2 regions of the Mesorhizobium sp. B2-3-5 genome follow, and region 1 is predicted to be linked to the other one. Evidence: riboswitches for the same ligand, from Rfam matches in the RefSeq annotation. Region 1 holds a riboswitch; the other holds the start of a gene.
The links. A riboswitch is a leader RNA that binds a small molecule or an ion and turns the genes downstream of it on or off. The one in region 1 is predicted to bind cobalamin.

Region 1 (4,898 bases):
TCAGCCGGCGAGTATACGCTCGATCGCAGGGCGGTTCAGCCCCTTGAGGCCGATGACGACGAGACGCGAGCGGCGGTCGTCCTCGGCGGTCCAGGCGCGGTCATAGTAATGGTTGACGCGCGGGCCGACGGCCTGCAGCAAAAGCCGCATCGGCTTGCCGCCGACCTCTACGAAGCCTTTCACGCGCAGCACGTTTTCCTGTTCGGCGGCGGCAGCGACGCGTTTTGCCAGTTCGTCCGGATTGGCGATCGAGGGGATGTCGACAATGAAGGTGTCGAAGTCGTCATGCTCGTGGTCGAATGCGCCGTCGTGATGGGACTTGCGGTTCTCGATGTCGTCCTCTACGGCGAGGCCGAGCCCGAGCAGTACGGAGGGATCGACCTTGCCGTGGGACGTCGGCACGATCTTGACGGCCCGGGCGGAGTGTTCGTTGACGATGGCGTTGGCGCGGGCCGAACCGGCGGCGTCCATCAGGTCACTCTTCGACAGGATGATCAGGTCGGCGCAGGCGATCTGGTCCTCGAACACTTCCTCGACCGGGTCGTCATGGTCGAGGCTGTCATCCCCGGCGCGTTGGGCCTGCAGGGCGTCCATGTCGTTGGCGACGCGGCCTTCGGCCAGTGCGGGGCCGTCGACCACGGCGATCACGCCGTCGACGGTCACGCGGCTCTTCACCGTCGGCCACTGGAAGGCCTGGACCAGCGGCTTCGGCAAAGCGAGGCCGGAGGTTTCGATCAGGATATGGTCGACCCTCGGCGTCAGTGACAGGATCTGGTCGAGTGCCGGTACGAAATCGTCGGCCACGGTGCAACAGATGCAGCCATTGGCCAGTTCGACGATGTTTTCCTCCGGGCAAGTGTCGATGCCGCAGCCCTTGAGGATCTCGCCGTCAATGCCGATGTCGCCGAACTCGTTGACGATAATCGCGATGCGCTTGCCGCCGGCGTTTTCCAGGAGATGGCGGACCAGTGTCGTCTTGCCGGCACCGAGAAAGCCGGTGACGACGGTGCAGGGAACGCGGGAGACGGAAGCGGTCATGGTCAGTCTTTCAGCAGGTCTAGGGGAGGGATGCGGGCAACGAGGCCGCGCTTCAGGGAATCAGGGCGGCCGCGCCAAGGGATGAGGCCGTCGCTCGAGGTGGCGAAGAGTCTGGCGCCGGTAACGAGGTCGGCGCCGCTGCTCGTGGTCAGGTCGCCGAAGACATAGCTCCAGCAGCCGTCGCGCAGGATCGCGGCGCTGAGCCGGCGTTTGCAATTGCCGAGACATTCGACCGTGCGGACGCGGACGTTCTCGGATGCTGCCGCGCGGCGCGTGTCCTGCGCCAGCGATTCGCCGGCGCGGGGATGGGCGTCGGAGCCGGTTTCGTCGCGGCAGGACGCGCAGACGATGACGGTGACGTCGGACAAGGCGTCGCCATTGGCGGAAGATATATCCGCTGCACCAGCCGAAAAACTGCCGTTATGGTCCAAAAACCGGGCTCCTTGCCCGGAAACCCGCCGGGCGATCGGATTCTTCTGTCGCAGACGGCAGGTCTCCTGGCTCGCGGGTCATCGCCTTGGTTAGCCGCCTTCCCGGGAACTCCCAGTGGCTTTCGGCCTTGGCTCTTCGCTTACAGTTGCGGGGACAGCCGCGGATTTGAGACCGAAATCCCGCACCGCATTCCCTCTTAGCCCCAGCCGTTGCGGGCAGGGGACCGTCTGGACGGGATTTAGGCTTTTGCAGGCAGCGGTGTCAACGCGCGGCTACGACATGGCGATGTCGGCCAGCGCCGGGCCTAGATCGCCGGCAGGCGTCACTTCCATTCGTTCAAGCTCGAGCCAGCCTTGCATCTGTTTCAATTCGTCGAAGAGCTGGGCGGCTGTTTCAGGCGGCGCTCCGGGCTCGGCGTAGGCCGCGTGGACGCGCAGCACGCTTGCCGGCCGGTCGGCTCTCAGGTCGACGCGAGCGACGATCCTGTCGCCAAGCAGGAAGGGCAGGACATAGTAGCCGTACTGGCGTTTTTCGGCAGGGGTGTAGATTTCGATGCGGTAATGGAAATCGAATAGCCGCTCGGTGCGCGAGCGTTCGAAGACGACGGGGTCGAAAGGCGCCAGCAAGGCGCGCGCTTCGATCTTGCGGGGCAAACGGGCGTCCTTATAGAGGTAAGCCGGCTTGTTCCAGCCCTCGACACGCACCGGCAGCAACTCGCCCAACTCGGCCAGTTCCTCCAGCCGGCCTTTCATGTCGGCGGGCGACAGACGGAAATAGTCGCGCAGGTCCCCGGCTGTAGCCACCCCATGGGCGCGGGCTGAAATGCGCAGCAATTCGCGATGCGCGTCCTCGGCAGCGGGCACCGGCAAATCGAGGATCGCCTGCGGCAGCACGCGTTCGGGCAGGTCATAGAAGCGCTCGAAGCCGCGGCGGTGCGCGGTGGTGATGCGGCCGGCCCAGAACAGCCATTCGAAGGCATGCTTGGCATGGCTCCAGCCCCACCAGCCGCCGGAACCTTTCTGGCCTTCAAGCGCCGAGGCGGCGATCGGGCCGCGATCGGCGACTTCCCGATAGATCTCTTCGATGTAGGCGGCGTGCTCGCGGCCCCATTTGGCGAGGCCCAGATACATTTCGTCGCCTTGCTCGGCGCGCTGCATGCGCCAGCGCATCAAGGGGTATGTCTCGACCGGCAGGAACGAGGCTTCATGCGCCCAGTATTCGAACACCATGCGCTTGCGCGTCACGGCGGCATTGTCGAGGAGCGCGAGCGGGTAGGGGCCAAGCCGCGAATAGAGCGGCATATAGTGCGCGCGCACCACCGCGCTGACGGAATCGATCTGCAGCAGGCCGGTGCGGGAAAGAACCCGGGCGAAGTGGCGGCGGTCTGGCGTGCCATTCGGGCGAGGATCGAGAAACCCCTGGGCGGCGAGTGCAACGCGCCGAGCGGCGGCAAGCGAGATCTTTTCCTTCATGCAGGTGTCACTCTGAGGGCGATTTATGGCGGTTCAGACCGGTGATTCCAGCCCATGCTAGCAGGGTTTTGGCGGCAACCATGTCAGGAGATAAAAGTGGAGTAGAACGCGAAGGAAATCAAACAGGAGCGCATCGGACCAGTTTCTCCTGTAATGCCGTCCAGGTCGGCGTTTTGAACAAGGTTTGACTTGCTTCGCTGGAAGTGCTGCGCTAACCCTCGCCGCGTTGCAGCATGGGCCCCTCTTAAAACGGTTCAGCGGTTAAACTGTCACGCTTCCGCATTAAGGTCCGGTGCTGTAACAAAAGTGGATTGGCGCCAACGGAAAGCCGCTGCATGAACGCACTTCTCAGTTCGTACCTGCCCATCGTCCTGTTCATCGGCGTGGCATTGGTCGTCGGCCTGGCGCTGCTGGCCGCACCGTTCCTGGTGGCCTACCGCAACCCCGATCCTGAAAAGCTTTCCGCCTACGAGTGCGGTTTCAACTCGTTCGACGACGCCCGCATGAAATTCGACATCCGTTTCTACCTGGTGTCGATCCTGTTCATCATCTTCGACCTGGAAGTGGCCTTCCTGTTTCCCTGGGCGGTGTCGTTCTCGAAGATCGGCATGCTCGGCTTCTGGTCGATGATGGTGTTTTTGGCAGTGCTGACCATCGGCTTTGCCTATGAATGGAAAAAAGGAGCGCTGGAATGGGATTGAACGACAGTTCAGGCACCCTCGTCGCGCCGAAGCCCAAGGGCATCATCGATCCCAACACCGGCAGGCCGGTGGGAGAGGACGATCCCTTTTTCCTCGAAATCAACAATGAGCTCGCCGACAAGGGTTTTCTGGTCACCTCGACAGAGGCGCTGATCACCTGGGCGCGCAGCGGCTCGCTGATGTTCATGACCTTCGGCCTCGCCTGCTGCGCGGTCGAGATGATCCACACCTCGATGCCGCGCTATGACTCGGAGCGGTTCGGCGTGGCGCCGCGCGCGTCTCCGCGCCAGTCCGACATCATGATCGTCGCCGGCACGCTGACCAACAAGATGGCGCCGGCGCTGCGCAAGGTCTACGACCAGATGCCGGAGCCGCGCTACGTCATCTCGATGGGCTCGTGCGCCAATGGCGGCGGCTATTATCACTATTCCTATTCGGTGGTGCGTGGCTGCGACCGCGTCGTGCCGGTCGACATCTATGTGCCCGGCTGCCCGCCGAGCGCCGAAGCACTGCTCTACGGCATTCTTCTCCTGCAGAAGAAAATCCGCCGCACCGGCACGATCGAACGGTAAATCCATGGCCGCATCACTGAGCGAACTGTCGAGCTATCTCGGCGAGAAACTGAGCGGACGGATCTCGGACGCGGTGTTCGCCTATGGCGAACTCACCATCCATGTCGAACCTCGCGACCTGGTCGACGTGATGACTTTCCTGCGTGACGATGCGCGCTGCCAGTTCATCTCGATCATCGATGTCTGTGGCGCCGACTATCCGTCGCGAGCCAAACGCTTCGACGTCGTCTACCATCTGCTGTCGCCGAAACAGAATGTGCGCATCCGCGTCAAGGTGCAGGCCGACGAGGAGACGATGGTGCCGTCGATCACCGGCGTCTATCCCGGCGCCGACTGGTTCGAGCGCGAGACCTACGATCTCTATGGCGTGCTGTTCTCGGGCCATCCGGACCTGCGCCGCCTGCTGACCGACTATGGTTTCGAAGGCCATCCGCTGCGCAAGGATTTCCCGCTGACCGGCTTTGTCGAGGTTCGCTACGACGACGAGGCCAAGCGCGTCATCTACGAGCCGGTCGAGCTCAAGCAAGAATTCCGCAATTTCGATTTTTTGTCCCCTTGGGAAGGCACCGATTATGTGCTGCCCGGGGACGAAAAAGCGAAGCAGTGAGTAGGGAAGTAGTCAGTAGTCGGTGGGGAAGAATTGGAGCAACGGATCGAATCTTATCGCGACTTGAAGGTGTGGC
Region 2 (4,898 bases), on a different contig from region 1:
GGTCCGGGCGTGAGTTCGGCATAGCGCAGGGCCACGAAACGCTCGTTCTTGACCGCATCCGTCTCTTTCATCGCCGGATGGGCCTTGAGGAAGTCGAGGAGCTTCTTGTAGCCGCCACCGTCCTGGTAGTCGAGCAGGATGAGGAATTGCGGATTGCGCGACGCCACCGTTTCCCAGTCGGTGTTGCCCCAGCTTGTGTCCATGTCGGCCATGATGTTGTCGCCGCCGGCTGCCGTGATCATGGCGCTGGGGATGGCGAATTTTCCGGCGGTGAATGGCTTGTCCTCGCCGGAATCGTAGAGGAATACCCGTGTTCCCTTGCGATCGCCGACCTTGGCGGTGATGTCAGCGAGTTGGCTCTTCCAGCCGGCAACGAGCTTCTCCGCCTCGGCCTCCTTGCCGAAGATCTTGCCCAGTTTTTCGACATCGCCGTAGAGAAGGTCCATCGAGGCGGCGGGCCGGTTCTTGTCGAGATGGACGCAGCTTTCCGTCAGCACCAGCGTCTTGATGCCGTGTGGCGCGAGCGTGTCGGGCGTCACATCGCCGCCCGGCTTCATGCCATAGTACCAGCCGGCGAAGAAGAAATCAGGCTCGACCGCTACGAGATTTTCGAGCGTCGGGTATTTTGGCGCCAGTTCCGGAATTGAACCCTGCTCGGCCTTGAATTCGGGGCCCACCTTATACCATCCGGTGATGCCGGTCAGGCCGACGATCGACGGCTGCAGCTTCAGCGCGAAGGCCATCTCCGCCATGTTGAGATCGTGAATGACGGCGCGTTTGGGCGGCGCATCGAAGGTCAGCGGTTTGCCGCAACTGTCGACGGTGACCGGGAAGGCGAAAGCTGCCGAGGCCAGCAGCGAGAAGACGAGCGACAAGGCGAGGCGTTTCACGATTTTTGCTCCTTGGTTGAACTGTGTCGGATGAAAGTCGGTTTCGGTCAGGAAGGCGCGGCACGGTTCGGAACATCGAACACGGTCAGTTCGCGATCCTCGGTGGGATGGCGCAGGCGAAACACGTCGACGCCGAAAATCTCGCGGATCAGTTGTTGCGTCAGCGCTTCGCGGGGCGCCGCCAGCGCATGCAGCCGGGCCTCGTTCATCACCGCGACCCTGGTGGCGAAGGGCGCCACCAGGGCCAGATCGTGCAGCACCGCGATCACCGTCATGCCGAAGCCAGCAACGAGTTCGAGCAGTTCCGCGCGGGCGCGTGGGTCCAGATGGTTGGTCGGCTCGTCGAGAAACAACACTTTCGGTTCCTGGGCGATGGCGCGTGCGAGCTGAGCGCGTTGGCGCTCGCCGCCCGACAGCGAGCCAATGGTGCGTCCAAGCAGCGGCAGCAGGCCGGTCCGTCGCAGCGCGTCCACGACAATGTCGCGTTCCTCGCTCCTGTGCCTCAGGCCGGCATGCGGAACGCGGCCAAGCTCGACATAGTCGATCACCGCCAGCCGCGGATCCGGCTGGTCGGTCTGGCCGACGACGGCGATGTGCAGGGCCCGCTCGGCGGCCGATATCCTGTCGAGGCGGCGGCCGCCAAGCTTTACCTCTCCGGAACTTGGCCTGAGCATGCCCGACAACATGCGCAGCAGTGTGGTCTTGCCGGCACCGTTGGGACCGATGATGGCGAGGCGATCGCCGACAGCCATGGACAGGCTGACCGCATGGACCAGAGCCCGGCCATTCGCCACCGCGCCCAGATCGCGCGCTTCGAGAAGCGGCACTGTCATCGGCTGTCCTCCGAAGGCTTGCCCGGTCCGGGGATGCGGGCCAGCGTCTTGCCGGCCAGCCGCGGCGGACGTTGTCCGGCATTGCACCAGCCATCGGCGAGCGAGGCGTAGAGTCTGGCAAATCGCACGAGATCGCCGGCATCGGCTTCCGCATCGATGGACCCGAAGAGATAGGCTGCCTTGCCGGGCGCCTGGAAGGCCACCGCGAGCGGCCGTGCACAGCCCGCCATGCAAGCCACGCCCTCGACCATGAAACCCTGCGCTACAACTGGCTCGATGTGGGCCGAGAGCCGGGAGCGCAAATCGGCGCACAAAGCTTCGCCCGACCTGGTCCCTGTCGGGATGTCGCGGCAAAGCGTGCATACGACGATACGGTGAATACGATCGATGGCGGCGCCCAACTTTCCGTCTTTCTCGATTGGCGACGGAAGGATGTTGGCGGTCGGTCGACAGACCGACGTCCACGTCTCCTCCCGGCACACCCCGTCCGGTCAACTCTGTAATGGCAGGTCTCCTGGCTCGCGGGTCTCGGCGCAATCCTGCCTTCCCAGCCTTGCCGGCCAGTGGCATTTTGGATCTCGCTCACCGCTTACAGTTGCGGGGGCAGCCACGGCCTCGATCCGAGGCGGATCTCACCGTGTTCCCTTTTCACCCCTCGCCTTTCGACTCGGGGACCATCACCATTCCACCCTAGTTTTCCCCAGATTGCTTCGCAACGGATTTCTCGGTCGCCACGATCGGAGCCGAAGCCGCGTGCGACCACACACCCCTTTATGTAATAACATAACGTACTAGTGCATGAGGCCCAGCGCTGTCAAGCGATGGCTGTCAGCCATTGTCGAGCGGATTGCGCGGAGTGCGCAATTTCGATCAAATTGGCCGAGAGCGGAAAGCCAGATGATTTCAGGTCGACTCGACCTGAAATCTGAATCCGCCTCTAATCAAAGAGATAGAGCATGACGTCGTCTGAAAACCGCTTCACACTTTTCGGCATCACGCTCTGGCGGAAGATAACAAATCAAGATTCCAGTTCTGACCAACCAGATCCTTGCCGAAGGAATGGTGAGGTTCTTCCTCGATCAGTTTGAAGCCGGCGGCCTGGTAGATATGCCGGGCAGCGGCGAGAATGTCGTTTGTCCACAAGGTCAGCGTCTTGTATCCCCTGGCGCGGGCAAAGCCGATGCATTCCTCCACCAGTCGCTTGCCGATGCCGAGGCCACGCGCCGAATGTTCGACATAGAGCAGACGCAGCTTCGCCACCTGATCCGACTTGCGTACGACGAAGACCGAGCCGACGACCTCGCCTTCCCGCTCGGCGATCCAGCTGCGCTCCCATTTCGGATCGTAGGATTTCACGAACGCCGCGAGGATTTCGGCGACCAGCGCCTCGTAGGTTTCGTCCCAGCCATAGTCCTGGGCATAGAGCAGTCCTTGCCGGCGAGTGACCCAGCCGATGTCGCCGATCTGCAGCGGCCTCAACAGATAGGGGATCCTCGGCTCGGCATTTTCGCCGAGCAGACGCTGCACCGTCTGCATGGATTTGACCAGCCGGTCCTGCTCCGACGCGGGCAGTCGATCAAGCAGGGCCCGGACCTGATCGTGCGAATCCTTGTTCAGCGGTGCGAAGGCTTTCCTGCCCGCCTGCGTCAGCGCAATCGACGATTGCCGGGCGTCCGAAACCAGCGTCGACCTGGAGATGAGGTGAAGGCGCTCGAACTTTTTCAGCAAACGGCTGACATAGCCGGCGTCGAGACCGAGATCGCGTCCGAGGTCGGTCGCGGTCAGGCCGTCGCGATGCGCCAATTCGTAGAGCACACGCGCCTCGGTCAGGGAGAAGGCGCTTTTCAGCAACCCTTCGTCGAGCAGCCCGATCTGGCGGGTGTAGAAGCGGTTGAAAGCCCGCACCGCGTCGATTCGCTCCTTGTTGGGCGCATCATTGCCGGACTGATGGTGAACCGTCATGGACATCCCCTGTCTTCACAGGATCAATCATTTACTTGACTTAGTCAAGTATCTCCGACATGTTCACATCGTCGGCAACACCGGCCAACGATCCACAATCCTGCCGCCGGATAGCACCGCGATCGGCCCGAACTGCTGCAGCACTGCTTCGCTCTGCGTCGGCCGCAAGAACGCGTAGTCGCCTGGCCTGATGACCGTATCGGCAGGCAGGCCCATGAACTGCTGCAACCGATGGCAACAGGCGGGAGCGGCGATCCTGGCCGGTTGCTGGTCTATCTCGCCCGACGAATGAGGCCCTCGAAGCCGTCGGCCAGATCGGAGGCGCCGGCCGCGAACATCTTCACGAGGTTTTGGGGACGGCCGGGAGTCTTGTTGGCGTCGAGTAGGATGGCCCTGCCCTCGTGCAGGACGAAATCGAATTTCCCGTAGTCAAAGCCCAGCTCACGTCGCCGCTCGCGCATTTCGTCGGGAACAGGGACGGGTTCACGTCGAAACGTTTGCGATGCCTTGACCAGGCTGTTTGGCGAGACATAGCGGGTGCAGCGCTCCCGCTCTCCGCAAAACACCCAGAAGCGCACCGCGAAGCCGTCGGGTTCTGTTTCCGGAATGAACTTTTCCACCACCAGGTCATCGCATTCGAAGATGTCGTCCGGAACCTCGCCAAGAGAACCATAGACCTCATAAGGCCGCGCAGCCTGCAGATGCGGAAAAGGCGGCGGTTTGCCCGCGCGCTTCGATCGCCGGTTGAGGAGTATCTCCGGAATGCCCTGATTGTTGAGGTTGCTTTTGACAATGACCGGGCCCTGCCAGGCGTCCCCTTCGGTTATCAAGGCGCCGCTGATTAGCCGTTTGGATATATCGGCCGCGCCGACGTTGAGGCAAAATGGAAAACCCCGCGCATAGTCGACGTAATCGGCGGACGTTGTCGTCGCATCGACATGCAGAACCGCGATGTCGGCACCGTGTGTCTTTGACGGTCCCTGCTGAATCCGGACTGAATGGCCGCGGCTTTTTAGTTGCTCCAGGACATCGAAAAGCAAATAGGGGCTGCCCCTGCGCAACATGAGGTTGCGCTTGCCCAGGAACCGGTCATGTTCATGCGTTATGACGGTGACACGCGCCATGGCCATACCCTTGGCTTACACGCCCGCTTCTATTAAGCGGCTCTAATCAATCGACGCCAGACTTTCTTGGGCTCCAAGAGGTTTGAATG

Region 2: it holds a riboswitch for cobalamin, as region 1 does, so the genes downstream of both, FJ958_RS00960 (DUF1636 family protein) here and FJ958_RS12925 (DUF1636 family protein) in region 1, are expected to answer to the same signal.

Annotation. Positions count from the first base shown of each region.
Region 1 covers NZ_VFVX01000009.1:17,743-22,640, reverse strand. The annotation lists gene cobW (cobalamin biosynthesis protein CobW) at 1-1,038, opposite strand; gene FJ958_RS12925 (DUF1636 family protein) at 1,041-1,469, opposite strand; cobalamin riboswitch at 1,508-1,713, opposite strand; gene FJ958_RS12920 (winged helix-turn-helix domain-containing protein) at 1,743-2,942, opposite strand; gene FJ958_RS12915 (NADH-quinone oxidoreductase subunit A) at 3,278-3,643, shown strand; gene FJ958_RS12910 (NADH-quinone oxidoreductase subunit B) at 3,634-4,215, shown strand; gene FJ958_RS12905 (NADH-quinone oxidoreductase subunit C) at 4,220-4,822, shown strand; gene FJ958_RS12900 (four helix bundle protein) at 4,856-4,898, shown strand, end outside.
Region 2 covers NZ_VFVX01000001.1:175,449-180,346, reverse strand. The annotation lists gene FJ958_RS00970 (ABC transporter substrate-binding protein) at 1-890, opposite strand, end outside; gene FJ958_RS00965 (ABC transporter ATP-binding protein) at 938-1,723, opposite strand; gene FJ958_RS00960 (DUF1636 family protein) at 1,720-2,205, opposite strand; cobalamin riboswitch at 2,210-2,417, opposite strand; gene FJ958_RS00955 (helix-turn-helix domain-containing GNAT family N-acetyltransferase) at 2,717-3,685, opposite strand; partial or broken gene FJ958_RS00950 (DSD1 family PLP-dependent enzyme) at 3,749-3,910, opposite strand; gene FJ958_RS00945 (hypothetical protein) at 3,958-4,809, opposite strand; gene FJ958_RS00940 (class I SAM-dependent methyltransferase) at 4,896-4,898, shown strand, end outside.